DNA from 3 places in the Bacillus capparidis genome. Region 3 is predicted to be linked to each of the others. Evidence: riboswitches for the same ligand, from Rfam matches in the RefSeq annotation. Region 3 holds a riboswitch; each other region holds the start of a gene.

Region 1 (10,495 bases), on a different contig from region 3:
CCAACATGCTATGTATTGTAACTTCTACATAATGTCCGAGCATCATCACTTTATCTACTCTCGCTTCCAGTCCGTTTTCAAAAGGTTCAGCTACGGATACGTCTTCCGGGCGAATGGCTATAGTAACGTCGCCGTTATTATGACCAGGATTAGGAAACTGAAGCGTTCCGGCATTTATTAGATTTGATTCTGCTTGTCCATTTAAAAAGTTCATTCTGCCGATAAACTGAGCAACAAATAGAGAAGCCGGATTGTTATAAATTTCTTTCGGAGTTGCAATCTGCTCAATGTTGCCATGATTCATAACGACTACTTTGTCTGATATGGACAAGGCCTCTTCTTGATCATGGGTAACAAACAGCATTGTTAAGTTTTGCTGTGCCTGAATTTCTCGCAATTCTTCCCTTAATTCATGGCGTAGTTTTGCATCAAGAGCAGAAAACGGCTCATCCAAAAGCAGAACTTCCGGATTTAATAAAAGTGCTCGAGCCAATGCAATCCGTTGCTGCTGTCCTCCCGAAAGTTCACCGGGATATTTTTTCTCGGCTCCTGATAATCGAACGAGAGCTAACGCCCATGAAACCTTTTCTTTTATTTCCTGTTTTTTGACTTTTTTCAGCTTGAGACTGAAAGCCAGATTATCAAAAACTGTCATATGCGGCCATAAATTGTAGCTTTGAAAAACCATCGCAGTCGGCCGCTTTTCAGGTGGCAAGTGAAGCACTTCATTCCCGCCAATCTTGATGGACCCGCTGTTTGGCTCAATGAAACCGCCAGCGCTTCGCAATACCGTCGTTTTCCCACAGCCGGACGGGCCAAGCAGTGTAACCAGTTGTCCTTTTTCTACATCAATGGAAATATCTTTGACTCCTTCTCCTGTCTCATAAATCTTGGTTAAATTTTGAATCGATAACTGTACAGGCAAATGACTCTCTCCTTTCTTCGATTATTTCATTCGCAATCCATCGGCAAAGGAATCCGCACCGACAAATTTTCTGGCAGCCATCAATAATATAATCGTCGGCAATGTCAGAATGACGGAAAATACCGCACCTGCTGTACTCGGATAATCAGCAATGATCGTGTACATGATGACGGGCATCGTCTGAAAATCCGGGATTCCGACTAAAAAGGTTCCCTCCGCTTCATCTAATGAGTTTAGGAAGGTAAAGACTGAAGCTACAATGATTCCCGGCTTTGCCATCGGCAGAGTGATGTGCCAAAAAACCCTCAGAGGCGAAGCTCCGGCATCTCGCGCTGATTCTTCTTGAGAACGATGGACATTTTCAAAGGCAGCCGATGGAATCCACGTCATAAACATCAGGGTGTTAATCAGATGGATTAGAATAATACCAGTAAAGGTGTTCATCAGATTAAACTGGTAAAACAGAACGGCAATTGCAACGTACAACCCCATTTTCGGAAAAGCATTTGTTAATAAAAATGAGAACAGAAAAAATCGTCGTAACGGAAAGCTAATTCTGGCAAACGCATAGGCAGCCGGTAAACAAATGATTAAAGAAATCAAGGTGACTAGAGAAGCAATTAAAAATGACAGCCCCATAGCTCGAAGGATCGATTCATCCTGTAGAACATACGACCACCATTCCAAAGACCATGTAGAAGGCCATTTATCAGGATGCTCCCACTTTCCAGAAAAAGCTAATAAAACCAAATTTAATAATGGACCGAAAAAGAATAGCAAAAATATTGAAAGACCAATAAATTCTATTATTCTTCTTTTTCTCAGTGTCCTAAAGTACCACAACTTTACACCTCCTCCCCTAGTTGTACATTCGTATAATATTAGTAATTTTTTATTCCGAATAAAAAAGAAGTATAGACAACAATAACTGTATATTGAATGTAATCGTAGGAGAAAACGATAATTATCATTTGAATTATTATTAGTTGTCTATACTTCATACTTTTATAACTTAACATCCGAATGTAAATTGATATTTTGAATTATGTATAAAATTTGTTAAGAAGACTGCCTAAAAATTAAAAAAGTTCTATTTCATTTTTACAAAAAGAGAAGAACCCTTCTTGCATCAAAATGAGATAGAACTTTTTCATAGTTAAAAATCAATTTTCGTTCTTTCCACAGAGAATTTAAAAATATCATTTCTAAAGTAATCATACGAATATAATACTGGCTGATTATTCCGATCATAATGAATCTGTTTTAATAGCAAAACTGTCGTATCAGGGTATATCAAAAGCTTTTGGCAATTTCGATCAGTATGTAAAGGAACAACGATTTCCGCTGCCGCTTTATAAATATCAATTTTGCATTCTTCTTTTAAATACTGAAACAAAGACCCTATTGAACCTTTTGCTATAAGTGATTCTCCGACAAGTTTTTTCGGCAGGATATTTTTCGAGAATACGACCGGCTCCTGATCAGCTGTTCGAATTCTTTCATGGACAATCACTTCCTCCTCGTGATTGAGCTGTAGAAGTGAAGCCCATTCTTCATTCGTTCTTTCTACTTTAATATTTTCCCGTTTTTCTCCGTCCTCAAGACCGGCATATTTAATCATGGAGGTTACACTCATTAATTTTTCTAAACTGCTTGGCGCATGAGGTATAGGATTGACAACAAAGGTCCCGACTCCGTGTTTAACATGGACTTTTCCCTCTTCCTCCAGTAATCGAATTGCAGAACGAACAGTTTCTCTGCTGACTTTAGACTGTTTCGCCAGCTCCAGCTCTGAAGGCAGCCGGTCTCCCACCATAATCTTTCCGGTTCTTATATCTTTATCAAGTGCTTCTTTCACTTTTATATACAATGGTTTCATATCATCAACCCTTTAATAATATCTGGCATTTTACATTATAATGACATGACAAGTATTTTCATATATGTAACTATGTATTTTAATATTTAATTAACAAAAGAAGGGAAAGTTTAACAAAAGATTTTATCGATAATCATTTTATGTTCTTATTTTGACGCGATAGATTACCACTAAAAAAGTTTGTCGGTTAGCAGGAATAAAAAACCTCCCAAAAGCTAGCGGGAGGCAATTTCCTAAGTATTCTTCAGTCCTTATATATTTCTTAATTCAGAAAGGGTTCGAAGCACATGATCAATTAAATTGGGGATATCGCCCATATGATCCTCGTTAATTTTACGATTGAATTCCAGCTCGATCGTATTCATATAAATGGATTCTTCCCTGCCGTAAACAAAGCGTAATGTTTGAGTCGGGGCAATGTCGAGACTCCAAATTTGCTGCATTATGTCTTGAATGATTTCGCACTGCATCGATATATTTATGATTTGAATATAAAAACGCAAGATTAGTATACAGCCAGGATTTTCTCCCGGCACTTCCATTATTTCTGCCGCCAGTTCTCTCAAAGGTGCAACCAGTCGAATTTCTGCAGAGATATCACTTCGATCTAATAGTGAGAATTGTATCGCGAATTCTCTCGACAGTACTGACATATCAAGTCGATCTATCCGATTGGTTATCTTAATTTTTCCCGACAAATTATCCAAATCATAAATCTGATTTTCAATAGCAACTTTTAGATTTTCAAAGACGGTTGGATCAAACATAAATGAATACCTGCCTTACGTTTTAGAATAAACTAGCTCACCCACGTATTTATTCCGTATATCTAAAAATATTATACGAATTAAAACATTGATTTAACAAAGTCTCCTAATGGTATGCCAGTTGCCAAGTGAGACTATAATGCTCCTCCTTCTTCTAAAATTGATGTACACTAAAGATGGCGCAGGCAAAATATAACGAACGCAAGGAGAGAAACTTTCATGGATATCCAAGTTCTCTGGAATGAATATCATCTACCCGTCAGACGATTTATCTCAAAAAGAACATATAATCATTCTGATGTGGAAGATATCGTCCAAAATGTGTTTATGAAGATACACGGCCATATTTCCGAGTTAAAGGATGAAAATAAAGTACAATCATGGATTTATCAAATTGCCCGCAATAGTATCGTGGATTACTACCGGAAAGAAAAACGGACAGAGGAACTGCCGTTTCATATTGAAACAAATGATGAATATGAGGAAGAGAATTTTGAAAAAGGAGTGATTTCATGCTTCAAGTCAACGATTCAACGATTACCGGATAAATATAGAGATGCACTCGAACTCACCGAGCTAAAGGGCATGTCCCAAAAACAACTAAGCAGCCGGCTCGCCATCTCCTATTCAGGAGCCAAATCAAGAGTGCAGCGCGGACGGGAAATGCTAAAGGAGAGGCTGATGGAGTGCTGCCATATCGAGTCGGATCGATACGGAAATATCATCGACTTCTATAGAAAGAATCCGAATTAGAAAAAGTTTGGCGATTTTCTCCAAACTTTTTTGTTCATATTTGATTAAAAATCAGTACCTCTTGCTAACAAAGAGAATTGATTTTCTCTTCAACCTGCTTGAGGATATCCTTCAGCGCTGCTTCTTCAAGGTATTCAGAGACATTGCCAAACAGTAAATGATCCAAAGGTTCAATCCCTGTAAAATCAAATATGCCAACATCTGAAGTAATGGTTAAACTGGCGGTCATTCCCATTTCGTCGTAAATCTCTTTAGGAGTACCGTGAGTATTAATGATCAAACCTTTTTTCCCTTTAAGTAACTGAATAATTTCTCCTTCCCCATAAGCATAAGCAAAGCCATAGGCGAATACCCGGTCTACATAACCTTTGAGAATGGCAGGAAGACCCGACCACCAAATTGGATAGATAAATGTGATAACATCTGCTTTTGTAATGAACTCTTGTTCGGTTTTAATATCGTCAGGAATATTGCCTGATTTCATCGCAGCCGTATCTTGGGGCTTCAGAACAGGCTGAAAATCCAATGCATACAAATCTCTTACAAACACCTGATGACCTTTGTCTTCTAAAGCTTTAACAGCTGTTTCCAATATTGCATGATTAAAACTTTCAGGATGTGGGTGTGCATAGACAACAAGATGGTTCATTTTGCATTCCTCCATATATAGGGTTCCCTAAAAACATAATCGCTTTCTACTGGTTTGGATACGTTTCTCTTAAAAACGCAACAGATTGATGAATTAACGCTTTTAACACGTCAACATCAATATCTGCCACCTTATTAATGTATACACACGCTTTTCCTGTTGTATGTTTTCCAAAGTCCTTTAACAATTCCTCTCGTTTTGTATCACCAGTCGCAAAATACAAGCTGATTTTTGCTTTTCGAGGTGAAAAGCCAACAAGCGGCGCATCGCCTTCGTGACCGGATTCATATTTATAATGATAGGAACCAAAACCGATAATGCTCGGCCCCCACATCTTCGCTTGACAGCCAGTCGTTTCTGTGAAAATATCTAATAATTTATATGCATCTTCACGTTTTTTAGGGCTATCGACATTTTCAATAAACTCAATGACACTGCTGTCATTTTCTTTTGTTTTTAGTTCGTACATAACTTAGAATTTCTCCTGTTCTTAAGTATGAGGTTGACCTTTTTTCGCTAATAGAAAATATATAATCTCTTAAATAAATTTCTACATTACACACTTTTTTCCTGCTGAACCGAACCAGCAAACACTGTACTTTAAAATGAAAAAGACACAACTCCACATGAAAGGATTGTGCCTATAGGTTTATCAAAGAAGTTCAGGGCGATCAATTTCTTATTTTTACTCTTGCTCAGACTGCACTTTCATCCATGTAAAAGACTTCCCAAAGATGGCCGTCTATGTCCTCAAAACTCCATCCGTACATAAAGCCATGGTCCATCGGATCATTTGAAGGCTTTCCGCCTGCATCCAGCGCTTTATTTACAATCTCATCAACCTTATCCCTGCTATCAACTGCTAACCCAACGATAACTTCTGTACTTTTTGCTGCATCAGAAAGTTCTTTTTTCGTAAACGTTTTAAAAAACTCTTCCACCAACAGCATGGCAAAGATATTTTCACCAATCACCATGCTCGCTGCATTTTCATCAGTAAATTTTTCGTTAAATTCAAAACCAATTTTCGAAAAAAATTCTTTCGTTTTTTCCAAATCTTTCACCGGTAAATTAACAAAGATACTTTTCATTTGTATTCCCATACTTGCCCATTCCCCTCTAATTTTTATTCCGACTACAAATCATTCTCTTATGTTTATCCTATTCCTGCCTGAAAAAGAAAAAAATTATTAAAAGGTATAATTAAAAAAGGTGCCTCATTAAGGAGACACCCGTAAAAACTCATTTTTTTAAATGGTAAGGGACAGTAGTAACGACTACGTCCCGCCGATAAAGCAAATATGCCCGAATCAATAAACTAGATTGGTTATGAAGAATATTGTGCCAGCCTTTTTTAGGAATAAACTGAGGGATGACGACCGTAACCCGATAATCCGACTCTCTGGCTTTGTGCTCAACCGTATCAACAAATTTGGTCAAAGGATGAATAATACTTCTATAGTGAGAGTGAAGTGTCACGAGTCTGACATCAGGCTGCCATTTCTTCCACTTTTCTTCAAACTTTCTTTCGACTTCTCTGTCAAACGCAACGTAAACGGCAATGATCTTTTCTGCCGAAAGAGTTTTAGCATAGTTTAACGTGTTCTCTACTACATGAGTCATACCAGCCACAGGAACAATAATGACGTTCCCATTAATCGGGACAGAAGGTTCACATGTTGTCAGTCGCAATTGGTCGCCAACTGCGTCATAATGCTTCTTTATCTGGTGAAAAACAAAAACGATAATGGGTAAAAAAACTAAGACTGGCCAAACCTGTGCGAATTTGGTTAAAAAGAAAATGATCGTAACGGTAAAGCTAATCAAGGCACCGGTTGAATTAATAACAAGCCTAAATACCCATCCTTTTGGTTTTTCACGAATCCATTTAACAATCATTCCCGACTGAGACAGCGTAAATGGAATAAACACGCCGACTGCATATAGCGGGATAAGCTGTTCAGTTTGTCCTTTAAAAGCAAGAATTAATATGATCGAGGCAATCCCAAGAATAATAATCCCATTCGAGTATCCTAACCGGTCTCCTCTTATTGTAAACATTCTTGGAATAAACTTATCCTTGGCAAGATTAACCGCAAGTAATGGGAACGCTGAATAACCTGTATTGGCAGCCAGGATCAATATCAATGCTGTAGTTCCTTGGATAAAGAAATACATGAAATTTCGACCAAATGTCTCTTCCGTAAGTTGTGAGACAACAGTGACCTCTTCACTGGGAGTAATCCCGTAATAATAGGCCAAATATACAATTCCCGAAAATAACAAAGCGAGCAAGGCACCCATCGCAAGTAACGTTTTAGCTGCATTATTAGGTGCCGGGTCTTTAAAATTGGGAATGGCATTCGAAATGGCTTCAACTCCTGTTAAAGCAGAGCTGCCTGAGGCAAACGCTCGCAGGAGGATGAATAAACTGATTCCTGCCACGGGTGTACCAATTGATGGATGTAAATCAGGCGGAACCTGACCTGTTACAATGTTGTAGATGCCCACACCAATCAATACGAATAACGCTAAAACAAATAAATACACCGGATACGCCAAAATAGAGGCGGATTCCGTTACCCCTCTTAAATTTAAGATGGTAAGAAAAATCACAAAGATAATCGCAATGATCACATTATAAGAATGTAAGGCAGGAAATGCAGATGTTATCGCATCTGTACCAGCAGATACACTAACTGCCACTGTTAAAATATAATCTACCAGCAAGGATCCTCCAGCGATTAACCCCGGATTTATACCCAAATTATGCTTTGATACTACATACGCTCCACCGCCATGAGGATAGGCGAAAGATAATCTGCCTGTACGACAATATGAGAGCAGTTAATAGAATTAATACTCCCATTGCTATCGGAATTGAATACCAAAATGCTACTGCACCAACTGTTGCCAGGACAATTAAAATTTGCTCCGGACCATAGGCTACTGATGATAAAACGTCAGAAGATAGGATGGCTAATGCTTTTGTTTTGTTAAGCTTCTGTTCCCCTAGTTCAGTTGATTTTAATGGCCGGCCTATTAAAAATCTCTTTAGAGAAGAAATCACAAATTTCACTACCAGATTGTATTAAACATATCTTTTCCTGTATATCAAATAACACTCTACGAAAACACTTTAGTTCAATTAAAATAAAAAATGCCTGCAAGCCATAGATAATAGGCCTGAAGACAATATAATTTTTGTCTCACAAGCTCCACCTTCCTTCTCATATAACGCTTACGAGGTTAGCTGTCGGATTCGGACCATTTGAGTAGCCCTACCTTTTAAAAGGATTCACCCCTTTGGATTGTGTAACAATCCACAAAAATGGTTCCCCCGCACCTTTAGGTCTCAGCGATTTAGAAATATGAAACCGATGATTATCATACTTCTGTGCACTAAAAATGTAAACAAAAATTGTTAAAAAAATATGTAATTTTAAAATCTAAAATTTGAATACTTCTTTAACTAAAGAACAGGGCATTTTCAACTCTTTATGTAAAGGAGGAATAAAAAATGGCGCTCCTCTTTAGAAGGAACACCATCCAACATTTAGCTTGGAAAATTGAGCTGCCATGAAACTCCAAACCTATCGACAATCCAACCGAACTTCTTACTAAAGAAATAATCACCTAATGGCATTAGGGCGCCCCCGCCATCTGAGAGGCTCTCATAAAGCCGGGTAATTTCCTCTTCAGAATCACATGTAAGAAACACTGAAAAGGAAGGGGTAAACGTGAACTCATGCTTTACGTTACTGTCAATGCACATAAATTCCTGTCCTTTTAATGAAAAGACAGCCTGCATCACACTGCCCTCATCTCCTGCTTCATTTGGTCCATAACGAGTGATTCTGGTAATTTCTGATTCTTCAATCAAAGAAGTATAATAATTCATGGCTTCTTCCGCATTTCCTTCGAACATTAAGAATGGTGTCACCTTTTCCATTAAAAACATCTCCTTATTTTTTAATTCATTCGCTTTCTACGATCTCTTTCAACCCTGCAATCATTAAATACCCACCGTAATAATTCGGTCTGACGTAGCATGAAAAATCCAATCTAAATTGTGGCTACTTTGTTTAACCATATAGTTAACAATAAAGAACAACCTAGAATTAGTCAACCATTCGGTTAAATACTTTCTCTCCATTATTCGTTCACAAGCGAATGATTCAATTCTGTAAATTGTCTTTCAATAGGTGTTAATTCATGGTGCAAACGAGTAATTAAGTAAATGTTGATGTATTTATAAACTGAAGGTACCTCTATATAATTGTTGATGTTGTAGCGGTTTGCCGTACGTTTCGATACTAAGGAAATCCCCATTCCCATTATTGAAAACTGCAAGAGTGATTCCGGATCGCCTACTTCAATGATTTCCCCATACTCACGACCCATGCCTGTGAAAATATTGCGTAACAACGTGAGATACAAGCATTTATCCGAAAGAACAAGCAGATTTTTTCGGCTGATATACTCTTTAAAAATTGTGTTTTTCTCAATACCTTTACCGATAATAACCAGCTCTTCTTGCCCCACTTTTTTATAGGTGATTTTCTTATGATTTGACGATCCAATCGTATAAGCTATATCAATTGTTCCGCCAAGAATTTGATGTTCAATATAATCAGTGGAACCCGTTTTTAACGTAACCGATAAGTCAGGGTATGTTTGATAAAGTTTATTTAATGCTGAGGAGAATTGAGTTCCACCAACTGATATCATCGTCCCTATCCTGAGCGTTTCTTCGTGCTTTTTCATTTTATTTTCAGTTTCTTCCCAGAGGATCAAGATCTTTTTTAATTGGTGATATAATTTTTCTCCATCTTTAGTTAATTCCATACCTTTTGAATTTCTAATAAACAGCTCTTGATTATAATAGGATTCAATCTTCTTTATTTTCGCAGTCATATTGGATTGGAGGTGATTAAGCTTTATCGCCGCAGCAGATATGCTTTTTAGTTCGGCAACTGTTATAAAAGCTTTCAAGTTTTCGATATCCATTGATGCACCTCCCTATCAAAAATAGTGATACTACTATCATAAATTAACATTATTTATGATATCACTTATTAAGTATACTAAATGCAATACGCATTTTGGAGGGATAAACCATGAAGCAAAATGTAATTAATGCCGGGATTATAGGAGGTTCTTTAAATAATCAGTGGGCGAGCAAAACACATATTCCCGTTCTGAAAGAAAGTCCTTTTTATCAAATTACGGCTATTGGGACATCTAAGATGGAAACCGCGAAAAAAAGCGCCATGGCGATTAACGCTCCCTTAGCTTTTACTAATCATAGGGAATTAGCAAAATCCGAAGATGTTGATTTAGTCGTCGTAAGTGTGAAGGTTCCTTTCCATTATGAAGCTGCCATCACTGCCATTGAAGAAAAGAAGCACCTCTATTGTGAATGGCCATTGGGAATAAACACCTCTGAAGCGAAAGAGATGGCAAAAATGGCCGATCAAGCGAATATTCACCACGTGATTGGATTACAAGCACGGCAATCA
Region 2 (10,495 bases), on a different contig from region 3:
GCAACAGAAATCGTCAGGCTCAATATGTTTAAGCAAGCCGCTAAAAATACGATTGAAGTCGTGCACGGAAGAAAAGCGCCAAATCCGGTGAAGGAATTGAAGGATATTTAACTGTATCGGTGAAATGCCATTTTGTTGTTAACTGCACATAAAACAGCTTATGCTTGTCATGACCACAGCATCCGAATGGGTGCTGTTTTTTCTTAGTTAAGATTTTTATCTAAAAGCGCAATATCATACAAGAATAGGTTTTGATATTATGATATTTTTAAAATTGCCATTGACGATTAGGAGGATAGCTGGATGTTAAATGAAGTTCGTACCATTTATCTAGATTCTGATTTAGACATCGAGGCTTATCGATTTAAAGGAATCATGCAGAAGTTCCCTGCTCACTTTCATGAATATTATGTGATCGGTTTTATTGAAGAAGGGCAGCGCTTTTTAGCTTGCAAAGGCGAGGAATACATTATTAATCCGGGTGATTTATTATTGTTCAATCCGTATGATACTCACAGCTGTGCACGAATAGACGGCAAAACGTTGGATTATCGCTGCATCAATGTTACGCCGGAGGTTATGAAAAAGGTGATGCTACAAATTAATGGTGAAGATAACCTTCCCAGCTTCAAACAAAACGTATTGTACCGCAGCGAACTTGTATCCAATTTGCGAGAGCTGCATGTAAAAATAACACAGGAAGATCACGAATTTAAGAAAGAAGAATTGTTTTACCACTTATTGGAAGATCTTATTCAAACGTACTCTGACCTAGCAATTGTTCCGCAAGCTTCTGAAACCTCTCATGAGATAAAAACAGTGTGCGCCTATTTGGAGGAAAACTATACAAAAACGATTAAGTTGAATGATTTAAGTGCCCTAACTGGATGGAGCAAATATCATTTATTAAGATCGTTCACAAAACAAATGGGAATCTCTCCTTACAGCTATTTGGAAACAATTCGGGTCAATCATGCAAAAAAGATGTTGGAGCAAGGAAATAAGCCGATTGAAGTGGCGTTTTTAACAGGATTTAGCGATCAAAGCCATTTGACAAAAAACTTTAAGAGCCTTGTTGGGTTAACACCAAAACAATATATGAGAATTTTCGAAAGTGAAGGAGGAACCTCATGAGTCCGCTTGAAACCAAATGCGTCATTGTGATTGATGAAATGTTGCCTTTAGGATTGAACGCCAACACAGCAGCCATCTTAGGTATATTACTTGAGAAATTAGCGCCCGAGTTGGTGGGCAGCAGCGTAGAAGACCTCTCGGGAATAAATCATTTGAGAATTGTAAAAACACCGGTTCCAATTTTAAAAGCCACAAGCAGCCTTCTTCGCGAACTAAGGGATCAGACAATGTCAGAACCGTTCGCCGATCTGCTCGTCACTGATTTTTCAGATGCGGCGCAGGAGCTGTAAAACGTATGAGGAGTATACAGCAAAACTACAGAATCAAGCAAAAACAGACTATCAACACTTCGGACTTGACATCTATGGAGAAAAGAAAAAAGTTAATCGTTTAACCGGAAGCTTTTCTCTGCTGAGGTAGTGAAAGTTTTTATAGCAAGGTTAAAAAAGAGGAGGAGAAAGATGGATAACTTACTTGCCTATATGCTAATTGCCCTTATGATGTCAATGCTGCCCGGCACAGATACGGTGATTATTTTAAAAAATACCCTTACCCACGGAGCTAAGGCCGGGCGTTATACAATACTAGGAATGGTGACTGGTCTTACATTTTGGACGGTTATTGCCATTCTCGGTTTGTCCGTTGTCATTGCCCAATCCATATTTCTTTTCAATATAATCAAGTATTTAGGAGCCGCATACTTATTCTATCTCGGTGTTAGAGCATTATTTACGAAACGTACACTTTCACTAGATGCTGTTCATGCGGAAAGTCAGAGTTCGATTGACAAGCCATCGAACGCTCATTACAAAGAATCCTATTTTCAAGGTGTCATCAGTAATATTCTCAACCCTAAAACTGTTCTTGTCTACATCACCTTCATGCCTCAATTCATTGATCTTAATGGCAACACAAACCTGCAACTGATTGGATTAGGATTGATCCTTACTATTATTGCAGCAGGATGGTTTTTTATCTTGGTTTCTCTCTTAGATCATTGGAAAAAGTGGCTGAAAAAGGATTCATTTCAGAACGTCTTTCAAAAATGTACTGGAGCCATATTAATCGGATTTGGTGTAAAAACGGTCATATAAATCAGGGTGAAAAATCCTTTTTCACCCTGTCAAAACATCTTCGCTTGGATAACGGATTTTTTCTTGCTCAGGCTTTGCTAATGAAAAAGCAAAGGTTAGCGGTCCCAGCTTACCTAAGAACATGATGAACACAATGATGATCTTGCCGATATTTGATAGGTCGGCCGTAATCCCCATGGACAACCCTACCGTACCGAATGCTGAAATCACTTCAAATAATAGTTTCAAAAATGGGATTGGCTCGGTAATGTTTAATAGCAATACAGCTAAGAAAATAAATAGAATGCTAATAGCCGAAATCGAAAGCGAACGGAAAATGACCTCATCTTTAATAGATCTTCTGCCGACTGTTATTTGTTTTTTTCCTTGCAAAAAGGTTAATACGGATAAAACAATCACTAAAAATGTAGTAAGTTTAATTCCGCCCCCGGTTGAGGCGCTTCCTGCCCCGACAAACATAAACAGCAGCATCAATGTTATCGTAGCTTCGTGTAAACTGCCAATATCCAAACTGTTAAACCCTGCTGTTCGAGTTGTCACCGCTTGAAAATAGGATCCCCAAAATTTATCGCCTAATGACATAGGGCCAAGCGTGTCAGGGTTATTGTATTCCATTGAGAAAACTATAACAGTGGCTATTACATTAAGCACCAGTGTACCTACAATCATTAGTTTCGAATGCAGACTTAATTTTTTAAAGCTTCGTTTATACCACACATCCACTAAAACAGTAAAGCCTATTCCGCCTAAAATGAACAGAGAAGAAATCACGAGGTTGACTAACGGATCTCCTACATATCCCATTAAGTTGTCTGGCCATAAAGAAAATCCCGCATTGTTAAAAGCAGATATTGAGTGAAAAAAGCTATAATACATCCCTTTTCCCCAGCCATATTCCGGAACCCATCGGATAGCGAGCAGCAGCATGGCTATCAATTCTATAGATAATGAGAAGATAAATAAGTTTTTCACTAATTTAATAATCCCGCCGAGAGAGGTTTGATTAAGAGCCTGCTGGATAAGCAGCCGTTCTTTAAAACCAATTTTCTTTCCCAGCATGATAAAAATGAGAACTGCAAAAGACATGATCCCCAAGCCGCCGACTTGGATAAGCATGACTATAACCAGCTGGCCAAAGAGGGTATAAGCGGTACCTGTATCAACAACCGCGAGACCCGTGACTGTCATAGCTGACGTCGCAGTGAACAATGCATCGGTCCAGCTGACAGATTCGGTTGTTGCAAACGGTAGCTTTAATAAAATTGTACCTAGTATAATAAAAAACAAAAACACTAATAGCAGCAGCTGGGAGGGATTCAATCGAATGTATTTTATATTCATTTAAACTCCTTCTTTTTCAAATCGTTCAATGTCCTTATTGTTTCCTATGACAATTAACACGTCGTCCTTATAAATAGCTTCTTCAGCAGAAGGAGAAACAATAAATTTCCCATCACGTTGAATTCCAACAATATTACATCCGTAATTGGCCCGTATGTTTAGATCTTCCAAGGAACGGTGATCAACCTTTTTTGTTGCTATAATTTCCACGATGCTGAAATCTTTAGATAGCTCAATAAAATCAATCATCTTATCGGTCACAATATGATGGGCTATTCTTTTAGCCACATCACGCTCCGGATGAATAACTCTGTCAACACCAATTTTCTCGAGAACTTTTGAATGGTTTTCATCCTGTGCTTTTGCCCAAACTTTAGTCACACCTATTTCTTTCAAGAGTAATGAAGTCAAGATGCTTGATTGCATATCATCTCCAAAGGAAACGAACGCAAGATCAACATTTCGAACGCCCAGCTTTTGCAAAACCGTTTCATCGATTGCATTTGCACAAACTGCATGTGTGGCAAATTGCATATATTCACTGACTCTTGTCTCATCTTTATCTACAGCTAATACTTCAATACCCATTTCATAAAACTCTTTAACAAGGGTTGATCCAAAGCGTCCTAAACCAAATACGGCGAATAATTTCTTCATCTTAACCCTTCCTTGATTCATTTTCTATAGTTGTTTGTTAACAAACACAGAAGTATTACATTTTACAAAAAAAAGACCACAAAGGATTCCCCAGTGGTCGTTTTATTCTCCGATCACAAGTTCACATCCTCTCCTTAACGCTTACGAGGTTAGCTGTCGGGTTCGGGTACAGAAGTAACCCTGCCTTCATCATGAAGGATTCACCCCTAGTAACAAAATGTTTGTTACAATTCTGGTTCCCCCGTTCCACACGGATTCAGCGATCAAGATGGTTGATTCTGAAAATTATATTACTCCCAAAGTTTCGTATTGTAAAGTTATCCTATAACTTTATGAGCTAAACTTTTTCTCCGGTACTTGCTCATTCTCCTGGCGCTTTAGACGGCCCAATCGCTCGGTTTCTAAATCAATGTCTATCGCATAATGGGGGCGACGTTTCACTTCCGTAAAAATCGTGCCGATATATTCGCCAATAATGCCAATCCCCATTAAATTCAACCCGCCTAAAAACCAAATCGAAATCATTAAAGAGGTCCAGCCGACGTTTGTGTGCCCGAGAAGTTTTTGAATCAAAGCGTATATCCCTGCAGAAACGCTTAAAAAAAACAATAAAATTCCTAGCAATGTGATACTTCTGATCGGTGTCACACTAAATGATGTAATCCCTTTAAAGGCAAAGGACAGCATCTTTTTCAGAGGGTATTTAGTTTCTCCTGCCACACGCTCTTTTCGATCATACAATACCTTTGTCGATCGCAGGCCGATCATAGGGACAATTCCTCTCAAAAACAGATTGGCTTCACGATAGCGACCGAGCTCTTCAAGTGCACGCTTGCTCATTAAACGATAATCGGCATGATTATAAATTAACTGAATCCCAAGCTTATTCATTAGTGAATAATAGCCTAAAGCAGTTGTCCGCTTAAAAAAAGTATCTGTTTGGCGGCTGCGGCGGACGCCGTAGACAATCTCGTACCCTTCTTTATATTTCTCGATAAAATCACGAATAACAGACACGTCATCCTGAAGATCGGCATCTATTGAAATCACACAATCCGAGCTGCCTTTTGCTTTTTCCAGTCCGGCTAAAAGAGCTTTTTGGTGTCCTGCATTTTTCATTAATTTTATGCCGGTTACATAGCTGTTCTTTACACTTTCCATCACAATCAGTGACCACGTACGATCCTGGCTTCCATCATCGACAAACAAAATTTTACTTTCAGCTGAGATGAATTTATCATCCATTAAGCATTTCAATTCAGTACTTAGCTGGCGGCATGTTTGTATTATAGCTTCCTCTTCGTTGTAGCACGGAACTACGATAGTTACTATAGGCTGTTTCATTATGTACCCTCCTCCATTTTCGCTATTTTCGTTAAGAAAGCTTTTAGCAAAAAATGTATCCATATTGCCTCTGAGGTATTATTCCTTTTTTTAGAAAAGACATTCCTGAATTTATTAAAATGGTCCATTAAAAAAGCAGTGCCAGGTTTTCTAGCACTGCAAAAGTAATTACAATTCATTTATTTTTTATTAGGTGTTAATTCGTTTGAAAACTCAGTTTTACTTGCCACAGGAACAGGTTTTCGCATTAAATTTTTATTTTGCATTAGATTCGAAAAGAAATTTTGAACAGGGCTCATCATATTACCCGAACGGCTGCCGCGTAAGCCAAAAAATACGGCACTGACTAATCCTAACACAGACACCCACAGCATCATTCCATTGTTTCTTTTTCTGGAATTTCCTCTATTTAAAAGAGTATTGATCCATTGAAAATTATTCAACTTCAATCACTTCCTTCATGATTTTGCGCTGTCGGTATTAATTTTTACAAAGATCTTCTTGATTATGTTGGTAGTTATTAGACCGCTCTTCCTTTTTTGTCGGATACAAAGGGAAGGATCAAGACACTTTAAGCAAGCCATACTTCCGTTTGAATCGTTCCAAAATTTTCTTCCACTGCTTTCCCATAACGGCGATAAAAAAGACATTGGAAAGGGCATGGGCAAAATCAAAAGGAAAGCTTGCTGCATAAGCGGCAATCACAGATTCCAGATTCAGCTCACTCAAGAATCCGACCACAAACCAAAGATTCATAATCCAGCCAAACAAAAATGCAGCAATGAAGCCAAAAATAAGCTGTCCCCATATTTTTTTCATCAATCGTGTATCTTTTAATAGTCCTGCTGTAAAACCAACCATTCCCCATGCGAACATTTGCCATGGGGTCCAAGGGCCTTGCCCGAGAAAGAAATTCGATACGACGGCTGCTGTAGCGCCAACCATAAAGCCTGATTCTTTTCCAAAAACGATTGCCGTCATGATTATGACAAATGAAACGGGCTGCACGCCAGGTAAAGGTGTAAAGGGGATGCGACTTACTGCGGCAATGACAGCGAGCACGGCGAGCAAAACAATTTCCCGGGAAGTAAATGCCCGTTTTTCAAAACGAATATATAACGGAAGCATGACCGCTGCGAGCATTAGAAAGCTAAACCACATATAGTGTCTGTCAGACATCCAAGTCATTCCTGCCAGCATCAAAACAAAAAATGAGACAGCCGCTACATTCGCAATGTTTGATCGTTTTGACATAACATGTTCACGTCCTCCCACGTTAAAGCATAGGGTTGTTTTTTACGAACAAGTCTGTTCACGCCTGTCGTATAAAAATAATTACTTGAAAAAAATCCAGCAGGATCGTTTTCCGACACAATTTCACCATCAAACAGCATAGCACAACGATTCGCATACTTTGCAGCAAACTCGATATCATGCGTGGCAAGCATGATGGCAGCTCCTTCATGCTGAAGCTTTTGAAATAGGCAACCAAGCTGTTCCTTCTTTTCTGGATCGAGCCCCTTTGTCGGTTCATCTAGCAAAAGCAGTTCAGGCTGAGAAAGGAGAGCAAGAATGATGGCGAAAATCTGTTTTTCCCCTTCGCTTATATCCAATGGATGACGATGTTTGATATGGCCTAATTGAAAATCGTCCATTAGCTTATCAGCCAATGGCTTCGGGTTTAGTTCAGCGAACTGCCGGCATCGTTCATACAGCTCCAGTTCAACCTCATCATACGTAAAATGATAAGCAGGCTGCTGGCTGACGTAACCAATTTTCATATATCTTTTTTTCTGCGTCCATTTTTCAATCCGCTGATTTTGAAAAACAACCTTCCCTTTTCTAGGTTTATGTAACCCCGCAAGAATAGTGAGAAGCGTCGACTTTCCCGACCCGTTCGCACCAACCAGAGCCATGCAGTCCCCTGAGTGAACGGCTATATCAAGTTGAGAGAGCACCGTTTCGCTCGTCCTTTCATATCGAAAAGTGAGGCCTGTTCCTTTTATGAGTGGCTTTCCCTCATGATGCTGCTTTTTTTCAGTGGAACCATGAAGCGGCAAACGATCATTTATGTGTTTCATACCTTCTTTCACAGAAAAAGGAACAGTATTGCTTTCACTTTCCAGAAATAGCCTTGGAATATCTGGGATGTAGGAACGATACGCTGCATCTTTCCATAAATCAACGATGACACTTCTGGGGGAATCGTTGTAAAGAATCGTTCCTTTTTCCATAAAGATAAGCCGTTCTGCCAAAGGAAGAAGCTCATCGAGACAATGCTCGACAACAACGATCGTCACGCCGAGCTCCTCATGAATTCGTTTCAATAACTCCAAAAATTCCTTTGCTGCCACTGGGTCTAACTGGGCTGTCGGTTCATCCAACAGCAAAAGCTTGGGCTGCAATGCGAGAACCGACGCTAAATTAACGAGCTGTTTTTGGCCGCCGGACAAGGTATGTACCGACTGATGAAGCATATATTCAATCCCTAGAAAACGTACAAGCTCAGCAATTTTTTTCTTTATGTCTTCTGAAGGAAATCCGATGTTTTCAAGCGAAAAAGCAATTTCTTGAATCACTGTTTCCATCACGATCTGATTTTCCGGATTTTGAAAAACCATCCCGATTTCACGGGCAGAGGTCACTTTATCCAATTCATGAATCGCTATTCCTTGATAAAAAATGCTTCCCTCACGATCGCCAACAGGAAGCACCTCTTGTTTAAAATGCTTTAGAAGGGTTGATTTGCCGCAGCCGGACGGTCCGCTAACCACGACAAACTCGCCTTCTTCAAGACGTACGGAAACAGAACGCAATGCTTTTTCCGACTCATCCGGGTAAGTAAATGAAAGGTCTATGATTTCTGCATGCGCCACCAAACTCGCTCCCTTCCTTCGATGAGAATTGGTAATGAAATAAGCAAAAGATATATGATTAGGATAAAGATTTCTACCCCATTTATTCCGAGCGAGGCAACTGTCGGGTAAATAGAAAGAACGCCGTATCCATAAAAAGAGCCAATCAGGCAGGTTAATAATGCCAATCCAATCATGCACATAAGCAAACCATCCCTCATGGTAAAACGATATCGCTCGAAGGTTGTTCTTTTTGCTGCTCCAAATCCACGCGCCTGCATGCTGTCCGCTGTCTGCAATGCCTCTTCCAAAGAAAAAACGAGTAGCAGTGTAACAAGCTTCATCCCATTTTTCGCCCGAGTACGGAGAGACCCCCCGGCGACATCGACTCCTTTTGTTTTTTGCACCATTGTAATTTGCTTGAGACGCTGAAAAAACAAAGGCACAAAACGGATCGTAATCATCATAAGGATGGCTGCTTTTGGAGATATTCTCTGAAACAGATAGAGAAATTTGTGGCTGGTCACAATGTGATGATAAGAAGCAAATGCAAATGCAATCGTCAAAAAAGACAGTCCTAACGTGTAACCATACGTGATGGCTTCAAGCGTAATCGGATTATTTCTTAAATAAAACAATATTGTCGCGCCTCTGTGAGATAATAATGGATTCGCTGCAGCAATTATAAACGCAAGAATAAGCGAGCCCGCAATTAATTTTTTTAGTGACCGATCAATCCCGTGCATTACATTCAGCAAAATAAGGAGAATTACGGAGCAAAGCAAAAAAGTCGGATGCAGCAAAACCATTGACAGGATAATGACCGAAACATAATAAACGAAAAGAACCAAAGGATGCATGGTCGAAAATTCCGATTCTGCTTTCCTTCGGCTCAAACGTCTTTCCCCATATTTTCGGAATAGAGCCATTCGATCCTGTCACCCTTTTTTACGGCAAATTCGCCGGCACTTTTCGTTGCTTTTTTTCCATTCACTTTAAATACCCAGCCGCTCAGATCACCACGGTCAAACTCATATAAATTATTGATACCTTTTACGTAGAGGCCTGCTCCGGATCCGCTCGTTTCCAGCTGGATATGTTTTTCTTTTGTAATTTTAAACAAGACATCGTAAACCGTATCGCCATTTTTCAAGTCGACATTGGTTGCACCGAGAATACTTCCCATATCGTTGTCACCTTGAATCATAATTTGGGCCTGATCTATCTCTTTCTTTGGTGCTTGAGGTTTCGTTTCTGTTTTTTTATTTTCTTCAGCAGGCTTCGATGGCGTTGATTTTGCTTCTTCTTTTGGCGGAGAATCCGGTTTGCTAGTTTTATCTGATTTGTTTTCTTTTTGCTCGCTTGCCTTGCTTTCCTGCTTTTTCGTTTCACCTGAATTTTCATCCGGTGCTTTCTTCTGCTCCTGAGAATCATTAGTAGTTTTTTTGTTAGGTGCAGGATCATTTTTCTTTTCAGCTTGATCTGGCTGTTTTTGTTTCTCCGTTTTATTCTGTGTATCGTCATTGCCAGATGGCTTTGTCTTTTCGTCTTTGGGTTCGGATTCTACATGATCGGAGGATTTTTCCTCGGCTGCTTCAGATTTATGAGATGCAATCGTTTGAGAGTTGGATGGTTGTTCATTTGATGACTGCCCGCACCCTGAAATGGCAAAAGCTGTTGCTAACAAAAGACCGACAACAAATTTCCATCTCTGCATTGAGTAATCTCCTTTCTCATAGCATACCGGATTAGACCCATATCGCCCAATCCGGTATGTACATATTATACGTGTAATGTTTTTCTATAGATAATAAATCCAAGTAAAGCTAGCAGTAGTCCGGAACCAAACCAAACAACCAAATCCCAGCCATAAAGTGACGTATTCGGCAGCTTGTGTCCTTCGGTAGAATCCGCTGCTTTTTCTTTATTTTGCGAATCGTCAGCAGGTGCTTGAGATTTATTTTGATTATCGGCTGCCGGCTTCTGGCTGCTATCAGTTGGCTGCTGCTCCGGCTCTGGTTTCGGATCTTGTTCTGGTTTCGGATCTTGTTCTGGTTTCGGATCTTGTTC
Region 3 (10,495 bases):
CGATCAAAATATTGATATCGAAAGTAAAATCATTATGCAAAGAGTATTAGAGGAGTTCAAAGGACAAGGAAAATCCGTTCTCATTACGACAAACAACTTTGAAAGTGCCATTACTATGACAAATACGGTTTACCGTCTGAATGAGGAAGGCTTAAAGAAAATTGACGTCATTGATGAGGAAAAGGGTGTTTGCATTCCGTTTCAATAGATGACCAGGTAATAGATTCGCAGCCGACAATCGTGAATGAAGAAATAGAAACTTCAACTGCTGAAGAGGAAAACAATGGTAAAGAACAAGCAGAAGGGGAAGCTACTACCATTCACAGACCATTACGGTTTGAAAAGATTCCAGCAAAAGTCGACGATAAAATAATTCTATTCGATCCTACGGAGATTGTCTTCGTTGAGGGTAATGAAGGGATTTCACACCTACATGTAAATGGAGAAGTCTTTCCCTGTTCCATTACATTGAATGACCTATTTGGACGATTGCAATCATTTGGATTTTTTCGTTGTCATCGATCCTATATTGTCAATTTACAAAAGGTACGTGAAGTGATTACTTGGACTAGAAATAGTTATTGCCTCATTCTTGAAGATTCTAAGAAAAGCTCTGTTCCATTATCCAAAGGAAAATTAAATGAGTTAAAAGTGATCCTCGGAATTTAACGTTCACTTCTTAAAGAGCATTTTTGTTCAAAAAAATGCTCCATTCACCCTGAAATTAGTACCATTCACCCGTTTTTATACTCTTTTCGCCTTGATATTACTGCATTTCGCTCGAATTGCAACTAAACTTGAATCAAGAAGCAGAAACGGGAAAAGGAGTAACAGAAATGGAAAATGTTATCGAAGTAAGAGAACTTGTTAAATCATTTGAAACCAAGATGGCTTTAAAAAATGTAAATTTTGAAGTGAAAAAAGGAGAAACAATTGGTTTCTTAGGACCAAGTGGTTCCGGTAAAACGACAACGATTAAAATTTTGACAGCCCAACTTCATCCAACAGCTGGAGAGGTTATGGTGTTCGGTCAACCAATCCAAAAATTAAAAGATCCGACTTTTATGAAGAGAATCGGAATCTTAACGGATAATAGTGGCCTTTATGAACGGCTTAGTATCTACGATAACCTTACATTATATTGTGATTTATATGATGTGGACAAAAGTAGAATCAATGAGGTTCTTGAATCTGTTAATCTAATACAAGATAAGAAGAAATCGGTTCAAAAACTATCAAAAGGGATGAAGCAGAGGATCACATTGGCAAGAGCTATCTTACATAAACCCGATCTTCTCTTTTTAGACGAACCAACTTCTGCCTTAGACCCAATCAATACAAAGCATATTCATGCGGGCCTGAAAAAATTGAATCAAGAAGGGACAACCATTTTTTTAACAACCCATGACATGCAAGAAGCAGAAGACCTTTGTGATCGAGTTGCGTTCTTGAATAACGGGGAGATCATGCTACTGGATACACCCCGAAATGTAAGAGCACAACAAAAAAACACAACGATTTCTCTTTTATTAAAAGGAAATCGTACAGTGGTTGTTGAGAAAGACGAAGAAGGAGCAAAGGAAATCTACCAATATATGAAAGATGGACAGATTCTGACGATTCATTCCAATGAGCCGACACTTGGAGACATTTTTGTACAATTAACAGGGAGGAACTTATCATGACTTTTTCTTTTAAACGAGTAAACGCCATATTTATAAAGGATTGGAAAGATTTGCAAAGAAATTCCTACGTCATCTTTACATTAGCAATCCCTTTAGTTTTTGCAGCTTTATTAGGTCGTATGAGTGAAGGAAATGGCGTCTTTAGCACCTATCCCATTAATCTTGCTCTTGTCATTGCAGGTGCTTTTATTCAAGCTGCAATGGTGGCAGAGGAAAAAGAGAAAAATACATTAAGAGGATTATTGTTATCGCCTGCTAGTATAGCTGAAATTTTTGTAGGAAAAAGTGCATTATCTGCTGTTATGACCATTGTTGTGATTATTGGCTCTGTCTTTTTATCGAACTTCAAGGTCCCATCACCTCCATTATTTGCAGTAAGTGTACTATTGGGTTTGGTTTTTTATATTGCGACTGGAACCATTCTCGGCTTGATTTCAAGAACCGTAATGGAAACAAGTATTATTGGAATGCCTGTATTAGTAGTCTTTGGGATGAGCTCTATGTTTAAATCAATGGTGGAAAATAAAACCTTCTTAAAGATCATCGATTATTTACCAAATGAGCAACTAAACACCATTTGGGTTGCCTTAATCAATGGAGAAGGCTTTAGTGGAATCATCGAAAATATACTTATACTCTTGGTGTGGGCAGCTATATCAATAGTTACTACGGTAGTTATTTATAGAAAACGTAGGATCGATTAAAATAACAAAGGATCAGAATATTGAATCAATTTCCTGCAATTGTATGTCCTATATACTATAGAATTCATAAACCACTTCAGAAAAAGAAATATGCTTTTCTTATTTCGCAATCGTACGTGATTGATGAAAAAACAAGTGGAAATGATTTAAACTTTATTTCAAGCTACACCTTTTACTTGCAGAAGAAAAAGAAAAACATACGTTAAAGGTATTAATGCTGTCTCCAGCCTCTGCACTTGAAGTATTAGCCGGAAAAGGAATCATTACTTTTTTGACCTCTTTGATTGTCAGCATATTATCTGTCGAAATCAGTGACAGAGCGGTTCATCATTATCCTGTTCTCATGCTTTTAATCTCCTTGACAACTATTTTTTTCATTGGATTGGGTACCTTGATTGGATTAATCAGCAGTAATGTCATGCAATCGTCGGTCATTGGATTGCCGATCATGTTCGTCTTTTTTATAGGATCGATTATAAAAGATGCAATTGATATTCAACCGATTGTAACAGTGCTTGAATGGCTCCCTTCTCGGCATCTTATCGACGGTATGAACCTGACAATGGCATCAAACCTTGGAAATGAAATCTATTCACACTTTCTAATCATAGCCGCATGGACAGTCGCCATACTATTAATCTGCCTGATAATATATAAAAAGAAAAAATTTGACGAAAACTGATGAAATTCTAAATATTTTTGCAAAGTTTTCTGCGCGAAAAGAGATTTTCGCGTCTTTTTATTATATAATTTTACTTATCTTGATGTATTTGACTGGAGTGTAATAAATGTCGGCAGCATGGAATAAATTTTTACAGCATGCGGGAGTAAGGCGATTTTTTGTTTTTCTTATCATAGCTGCTGTCCTTTATCTTTTTCGAGGAATGATGAATCTTATTTTACTCACGTTTATCTTTACTTTTTTGATGGACAGGCTGGAAAACGTAGTAAGAGGATTTCTTAACCACTTTTTAAAAGTGAGTCAAAAAGTGGTGATAACCAGTTTATATATTACGCTTGGCGGCTTATTGGCAATCGGAATCTTCAACTATTATCCTGTGGTCGCGGATCAAATCAAGCAGTTGGCAGATTTGGCGAAAGAACTGTCTGCTCGTCCAGAAGAGAATATTCCATTTTATTATGAGATCACCACTGTGTTTGGAGACGTGAATCTTTCGGGATATTTTGAAAAGGGGCTTAATTTTCTTTATACATACCTTGCTGATGTGAGTTCATTCAGTCTGCAAGTTTTTCTCTCATTAATTCTCAGTATGTTTTTCTTAATCGAAAAAGGCCGTTTGGTCGCTTTTATGCAAAAATTTAAAACGAGCAAATTGGCGATTTTTTATAAAGAGATTGCTTTTTTCGGTGGGAAATTTGTAAAGACGTTTGGAAAGGTATTAGAAGCACAATTTATCATTGCGATTGTAAATTGTGCTCTTACTACGATTTCTCTCTGGATCATGGGTTTTCCGCAGTTGTTCGGCCTGGCCGTTATGGTCTTTTTCCTGGGGCTGATTCCGGTGGCCGGAGTCGTCTTGTCCTTGATCCCTCTCAGTATTATTGCCTATAGCATCGGCGACTGGATCTATGTGTTCTATATGTTTATCGTTATTATGATCATTCATGCGATTGAAGCGTATTTTCTCAACCCGAAGCTTATGTCTGCAAAAACTGAGCTCCCTATCTTTATGACATTTATCGTATTGATTTTTTCCGAGCATTATTTTGGAATATGGGGATTGATAATCGGTATTCCCGTAGTTGTCTTTCTCTTGGATGTTCTTGATGTGACAAATAGCAGTACAGAGGAAACGGTCGGTGTTAACAAAAGTTGACATACTTGAAAAACTATTTACAAGATGGAAATAATGGTGTTTAATTATATTACAAAACTATACTACACTCGTTTAATCCTTTTTTGAAGGAATGGGGGACCCAAAATCATTACGGGGTGAATTTTTATACGTTTTATGTATAAAAACGGACATCTCTTCGTCCGAACCCGACAGCTAACCCCGTATACGTGAAGAGAGTCATATGTGGGATCTCTATGTCTGAATAGAGCACGAAGCCGCGAATGAACTCGTGGTTTTTTTTATTATTTTTTAGGAGGTAAATCTATGAAACTTGCAACAAGAATCATCATTGCACTTATTGTAGGTGCTATCGTCGGAATTATCTTGAACGTTTTTGCACCTCAAGCATTTGATGTGCTGGATCCATATTTATTTTCCCCTTTAGGCAAAATCTTTTTAAATTTGATTAATATGATTGTGATTCCAATCGTTTTCTTTTCGATTACTTTAGGAGTGGCGGGGCTTGGAGACCCAAAAAAATTAGGTCGGATTGGTGCAAAAACGATCTCCTATTTTCTATTAACCACTACTGTTGCAATTATTATAGGGCTTGTTCTTACGTTGTTGATCAAACCGGGTGAAGTGGGAAATATCACTCCTGAGAACGCAGGAAGCTATGAAGCAAAAGAAGCACCATCAACGGCTGAAACGCTTATGAACATTATCCCTAAAAATCCAATCGAGGCGTTCGCAAATGGAGACATGCTCCAAATCATTGTGTTTTCTATATTTATCGGGCTTGGAATTGCTATGCTCGGTAAGAAGACAGAAGGGCTGTTGAAAATTTTAGAGCAGGGAAATGACCTCATGATGTATCTTGTCGGTCTCGTTATGAAATTTGCTCCCTACGGTACATTTGGATTGATTGCTTCTGCAATTGGAAGCCAAGGCTTTAGCGCAATCCAAGCAATGGGACTCTATTTTATTGTTGTTCTTTTAGCCTTGATTATCCACATGGCTGTTACGTATGGTTCTACTGTTGCCGTATTAGGCAAGTTAAATCCGATTGCTTTCTTTAAGGGCTTTTCACCTGCTATGGTTGTAGCTTTCAGTACATCGAGCAGTAACGCGGTACTTCCGATGTCAATGGAAACTGCCCAAAAAAATTTAAAGGTGCCGAAATCGATAAGCAGCTTTGTTCAACCTTTGGGAGCAACCATTAATATGGATGGAACAGCGATCATGCAAGGTGTTGCAACAGTGTTTATCGCCCAGGTATATGATGTCAATCTGACTTTTGTGGAGCTTGTCACTGTTGTTCTAACTGCTGTTCTTGCAAGTGTAGGTACTGCCGGGGTGCCCGGAGTCGGTTTGATCCTGCTGGCCATGGTGCTGCAATCCGTCAATCTTCCTGTTGAAGGGATTGCACTTATATTAGGGATTGACCGCTTGCTTGATATGGCAAGGACTGCAGTCAATATTACGGGAGATGCTGCCTGCGCCGTTATTGTTGCTGAATCAGAGAAAAAACACGGAGTTACTTCTGAACAAAACGTTAATCAATCCTTCTAAAATATTCCAATGAATAAGATGGAGCTATCTACAGATGCTCCATCTTTTCCTTTTCATAGATGAATTAGAGTCGATGATGCGGATTTCCGTACACCGCCATAAAAAAGACCCTTTTGACATATCAAGCTCCAAATTGGAAACACCCTTTTAACCAGAAAAATGACTGTAAATGGTATACTATATACTAGAATGGGAGGGCTTTAAAGCAATGACAATCAAGCCGGTTTTAACGGTTAACAATATACATAAGAAAATCGGGAAAAAGAAGATTTTAGAAGAAATCAGCTTAGATGTTTATCCCGGAGAAATTGTCGGATTGCTGGGACCAAACGGCTCAGGAAAAACAACACTCATCAAAATTATCGTCGGTTTAATGGAAAAAAACGAAGGGACTATTTTAATTAATGGATTTCCTCTCAATCAGGAATTTGAGGAAGCTATCCGTTTTGTCGGAGCCATCATTGAAAATCCTGAATTTTATCAAAATATGACTGGGTATGAGAATCTCCAGCAGTATGCCGAAATGGCGGGCAACATTTCCAAAACAAGAATCGATGAAGTCGTAGAGCGGGTCGGATTAAGCCACGCGATCGACGATAAGGTGAAAGCTTATTCGCTTGGAATGAGGCAGCGGCTAGGGATTGCCCAGGGAATTCTGCATTCGCCCAGCCTGTTGATTTTGGACGAACCGACTAATGGGTTAGATCCCGCGGGGATGAAGGATTTCAGGGAGCATATAAAAGAACTCGCAAAACGTGAAAATGTCGCTATTCTCATTGCATCTCACCTTCTTAGTGAGGTGGAGGAGCTTTGTGATCGAGTCATCATTATTCAAAATGGAAAAATTAAGTCAACCGTAAGCTTATCGGAAAACCTTGAAACCGAACTTACTCTTCGTATGGAGCTTCGTCCGCAGGAGAATGCACTCAGCTGGCTGAGCGGCCAAGGTTTTGAAGCAGAAGCAAATGGAGATTTTCTCTTAGTAAAGGTGAAAAAAGAGCAAGTCCCCGATTTATGCCGAAGAATGTCCATTGATGGCATTGATATATTTAGTGTAATTCCTGTTAAACGATCACTTGAGGAAAGCTTTATCGATTGGACAACTGAAAACGTTATGCGCGAAAGAGAAGGGGAAGAGTATGAACAGACTGATTCGAAATGAGCATAAAAAGCTGTTCAAAAAAAGAATTGTAGTCGTAGCATTGATAAGTATGGCGGTCCTGCAATTTTTAATGGCGCTTTTTATCAAAAGGCTGTTGATGAGCGCGAGGGTTGAGGATCATTTTATTGGGTATTTTTCTTACGCTCCTAATTTAAACATAATATTGCAGCTTTTTTCAGTAGTTATTGCAGCGACGATCGTTTCATCTGAATTTGATAAAAGAACGATTAAATTTTTGCTAATACGTCCTGTGAAACGGTGGAAGATTCTTCTTTCTAAATGGACGACTTCTATTTTAGCCAGCATCTACCTTTTTATCATATATTATTCGTTGACACTTGTTTATGGATTGGTGTTTTTCGGGGTGAACATAGATGAAAGAGCGGGTGTTTTGTTTTCAAATACGCTTATCTGGATTGCTTCGCAATGGCTTGAAATTTTTATGATGATTGCTTTTGCTTTTTTATGCTCCGCTTTATTAAAAAACAGCGTATTTTCTTTAGTGGTTTCTTTTGTAGTGATATACATAGCCAAAACATTGGTAACGATTTTCGATGTGATGGAGAATCAGTGGGGAAAATTTCTATTGTTTGCCAATACTGATTTCAGGCAATACGCAGGCGGGGTAAATCCATTATTTGATGGGACAAGTCCTGTATTTTCAATTTTTATTATTGCCATTCATCTGATCACCTTTTTGACCGTGGCGTGGTGGAGTTTTTGTAAACGTGATGTGACTGTGTAAAATATGTCGATTAGGTGAAGAGAAATCTTGGCAATTTTGTGAAATTACTCACGAAATCAACTGCGTTCCCAAAATTTTATCTATAATTAAGAGGACCAAAGCGGGGGATGATAGATATGGATATGAGATATTTCATAAAAGCTTTGCCTATTTTGCTGCTGTTGTCGTTTTCTTTTGTGTCATTTGGTTTTCACTTTGACCATTTGGTTCTTTTCAGGCTGGCGTTGGGATGTTTTTCAATCGCAGGTTTGTACATGTTATACAAATTAAAAAATAATGAATTAATCTTTATGGTCTATTTGTATTCCAGCTGGGCTGTCTTGGCAGCGTTGGCAGCGATTGAAGAAGCTCTTTTTTCAAGCTTTTTCTTTGGCGGATTAGTAATGGCAATGGGGTATTTATCCTATATGCTGATATATTTATCGATGAAAAAAGACGGGCAAACTAGAGCCTTATCATAGATTTTAAGCCTGCTTTCTGTACTTGAAAGCGGGCTGTTTATTTTTTTCTAAGCTGATTTGTTGCAATCGGAAGGAACTTATCAATATAATACATAAAATTGACCGGGACAAATTGGAGGGATTGATGTGTCATCGTTGTTTATCAAAACAGAGAAACAGAAAAGATGGCTGGATATAATAGGAGAACTGTCGGATGAGTTTGAAAAACGTTCTGCCGAACATGATGAACAGGCTTCATTTCCTTATGAAAATATCCAAGCATTAAAGGAATCCGGCTATACTGCATTGCCTGTTCCAGAAAAAAACGAAGGGGAAGGACTCTCTGTTTATGACATGATTTTGTACCAGGAGCGGCTCGCCAAAGGAGATGCCGTCACTGCACTGAGTATCGGCTGGCATTTAAGTATTATGGGTGAACTCGCGGAAGGGGATATTTGGGAGAAAAAGGACTTTGATTTTATAGCAAAAGAAGTATTGCAGGGGGCACTCGTCAATCGAGCAGCGAGTGAAGCGCAAACAGGGAGTCCGACGAGAGGCGGCCGGCCCGGGACAACTGCGCAAAAAAAGAACAACTCGTGGATAGTAAACGGAAGAAAAACGTTTACGACGATGTCACCGGTTTTGGATTATTTCTTAGTCACAGCGTGGATCGACGAAGAAGACACGATTGGCGTCTTTCTAATTCATAAAGACACGAACGGTGTCAGCATTGAAGAAACGTGGGATGTTATTGCTATGAGAGGGACTGCAAGTCATGACCTTGTTATGGAAGAGGTCATTCTCGATGAGTCAAAGCTGGTCGAACGCTTGAATCATCCACGCGGAACAAAGGTAAATGGCTGGCTCTTACATATCCCGGCTGTATATCTTGGGATTGCCCAAGCAGCCAGAGACTATGCAGTGAAATTCGCGAATGTCTACTCACCGAATAGCTTGAAGGGACCGATCAAGGATGTTCCATCTGTACAAAAGCATATCGGCGAAATTGAGCTTGAATTAATGAAAGCACGGCATTTTCTTTATCACGTAGCCGAGATGTACGATGATCCTAAACAGCGCCCGAATATCGGACAAGAATTAGCTGCCGTTAAACACACGGTTACGAATACTGCTATTTATGTTGTGGATAAGGCAATGAGAGTGGTTGGGGCAAAAAGCCTTCAGCGTACAAATCCTCTGCAAAGATATTACAGAGATGTGCGGGCTGGATTGCACAATCCTCCAATGGATGATATTACGATCCAGAAGCTTTCGGCTCTTGCATTTGAATCGTTGGAAAAGTAAACATTCAAAAACTCGCTTCGGCGGGTTTTTATATTTTCTTTCCCGGGGAATAATTTGCTGTCGAATAGAATAAGATGCTGGCGGCGGAATTTTTTTAACTTGCAGAAAATACTCCAGCCTTCAATTATCCATACTAATGGACAAATGGAGGTTGTAAAATGAATGAGTCGACGGATTTAAAGACTGGTGAAAAAGGTGCCTGGATCAGTATATTTGCCTACTTGATTCTTGCGGCTGTCAAATTGATTGTCGGAATAACGTACCACTCGGAAGCGCTCCGTGCCGACGGATTAAACAATAGCACAGATATTATTGCTTCTGTTGCTATATTAATTGGGCTAAAGATTTCCCAGTATCCTCCGGACAGTGACCATCCATACGGACATTACCGTGCTGAAACTATTTCGTCTTTAATTGCGTCATTTATTATGATGATGGTAGGTTTGGAGGTACTGATTGAAGCCGGAAAATCGATTCTTCGCCCAAAAGAAGCCTCTCCCGGAATTGTTGCTGGATGGACGGCCGGCATTAGCGCTATATTCATGTTTGGAGTATATCTTTATATCAAAAGGTTGGCCGATCGAATTAACAGCCATGCCTTAATGGCAGCTGCAAAAGACAATTTCTCGGACGCGATTGTAAGCGTAGGAACATGTGTAGGGGTATTTTCTTCCAGGCTGCAACTTCCCTGGATCGATACTGTATTTGCGTTTATCATAGGGATCATTATTTGCAAAACAGCCTGGGATATATTCAGAGACGCGACCCATTCATTAACGGACGGATTTGACAGGAATGATCTTGAAGCATATCAACAATCGATTCAACGAATTGAAGGAGTACATAAGCTAACGGATATTAAAGCAAGATATTTGGGAAGTACAGTGCATTTAGAAGCAAGTGTGGTCGTTAATTCTGCATTAACAACAGAGGAAAGCCACAAAATTGCCGATGAGGTGGAAAACAAAATGAAACATGAACATGGTGTTTCACATGTTCACGTCCATATTGAACCGAGCGACATAAAATGAATTCTTTCTTCGAATTAGCTAAGGTGTTCAGATAAGAATCCAGTCACTTCAT

What was found. A riboswitch is a leader RNA that binds a small molecule or an ion and turns the genes downstream of it on or off. The one in region 3 is predicted to bind cyclic di-AMP.
Region 1: linked by a shared signal. The riboswitch ahead of kimA (potassium transporter KimA) and the one ahead of JOC74_RS21995 (dicarboxylate/amino acid:cation symporter) in region 3 are both predicted to bind cyclic di-AMP.
Region 2: linked by a shared signal. The riboswitch ahead of JOC74_RS08590 (potassium channel family protein) and the one ahead of JOC74_RS21995 (dicarboxylate/amino acid:cation symporter) in region 3 are both predicted to bind cyclic di-AMP.

Annotation. Positions count from the first base shown of each region.
Region 1 covers NZ_JAFDST010000003.1:119,686-130,180, reverse strand. Annotated here, with positions in the region: gene JOC74_RS14190 (ABC transporter ATP-binding protein) at 1-925, opposite strand, end outside; gene JOC74_RS14185 (ABC transporter permease) at 947-1,768, opposite strand; gene JOC74_RS14180 (GntR family transcriptional regulator) at 2,082-2,804, opposite strand; gene JOC74_RS14175 (hypothetical protein) at 3,056-3,571, opposite strand; gene sigZ (RNA polymerase sigma factor SigZ) at 3,791-4,324, shown strand; gene JOC74_RS14165 (NAD(P)H-dependent oxidoreductase) at 4,389-4,973, opposite strand; gene JOC74_RS14160 (DUF1801 domain-containing protein) at 5,020-5,442, opposite strand; gene JOC74_RS14155 (VOC family protein) at 5,669-6,076, opposite strand; partial or broken gene kimA (potassium transporter KimA) at 6,216-8,043, opposite strand; cyclic di-AMP (ydaO/yuaA leader) riboswitch at 8,196-8,344, opposite strand; gene JOC74_RS14145 (VOC family protein) at 8,530-8,925, opposite strand; gene JOC74_RS14140 (LysR family transcriptional regulator) at 9,129-9,983, opposite strand; gene JOC74_RS14135 (Gfo/Idh/MocA family protein) at 10,094-10,495, shown strand, end outside.
Region 2 covers NZ_JAFDST010000002.1:294,426-304,920, forward strand. Annotated here, with positions in the region: gene JOC74_RS08565 (2-hydroxyacid dehydrogenase) at 1-111, shown strand, start outside; gene JOC74_RS08570 (AraC family ligand binding domain-containing protein) at 304-1,134, shown strand; gene JOC74_RS08575 (DUF2000 domain-containing protein) at 1,131-1,424, shown strand; gene JOC74_RS23905 (DUF2000 family protein) at 1,405-1,554, shown strand; gene JOC74_RS08580 (LysE family transporter) at 1,596-2,228, shown strand; gene JOC74_RS08585 (TrkH family potassium uptake protein) at 2,250-3,569, opposite strand; gene JOC74_RS08590 (potassium channel family protein) at 3,570-4,226, opposite strand; cyclic di-AMP (ydaO/yuaA leader) riboswitch at 4,350-4,498, opposite strand; gene JOC74_RS08595 (glycosyltransferase family 2 protein) at 4,557-5,570, opposite strand; gene JOC74_RS08600 (hypothetical protein) at 5,750-6,013, opposite strand; gene JOC74_RS08605 (ECF transporter S component) at 6,132-6,824, opposite strand; gene JOC74_RS08610 (ABC transporter ATP-binding protein) at 6,794-8,449, opposite strand; gene JOC74_RS08615 (energy-coupling factor transporter transmembrane component T) at 8,425-9,285, opposite strand; gene JOC74_RS08620 (DUF4430 domain-containing protein) at 9,318-10,142, opposite strand; gene JOC74_RS08625 (DUF4430 domain-containing protein) at 10,208-10,495, opposite strand, start outside.
Region 3 covers NZ_JAFDST010000008.1:84,239-94,733, forward strand. Annotated here, with positions in the region: gene JOC74_RS24415 (ATP-binding cassette domain-containing protein) at 1-208, shown strand, start outside; gene JOC74_RS24420 (LytTR family DNA-binding domain-containing protein) at 190-669, shown strand; gene JOC74_RS21975 (ABC transporter ATP-binding protein) at 837-1,685, shown strand; gene JOC74_RS21980 (ABC transporter permease) at 1,682-2,389, shown strand; partial or broken gene JOC74_RS21985 (ABC transporter permease) at 2,577-3,071, shown strand; gene JOC74_RS21990 (AI-2E family transporter) at 3,178-4,227, shown strand; cyclic di-AMP (ydaO/yuaA leader) riboswitch at 4,287-4,430, shown strand; gene JOC74_RS21995 (dicarboxylate/amino acid:cation symporter) at 4,513-5,760, shown strand; gene JOC74_RS22000 (ABC transporter ATP-binding protein) at 5,969-6,922, shown strand; gene JOC74_RS22005 (ABC transporter permease) at 6,900-7,667, shown strand; gene JOC74_RS22010 (hypothetical protein) at 7,790-8,128, shown strand; gene JOC74_RS22015 (acyl-CoA dehydrogenase family protein) at 8,255-9,412, shown strand; gene JOC74_RS22020 (cation diffusion facilitator family transporter) at 9,571-10,443, shown strand; gene JOC74_RS22025 (thioredoxin family protein) at 10,458-10,495, opposite strand, start outside.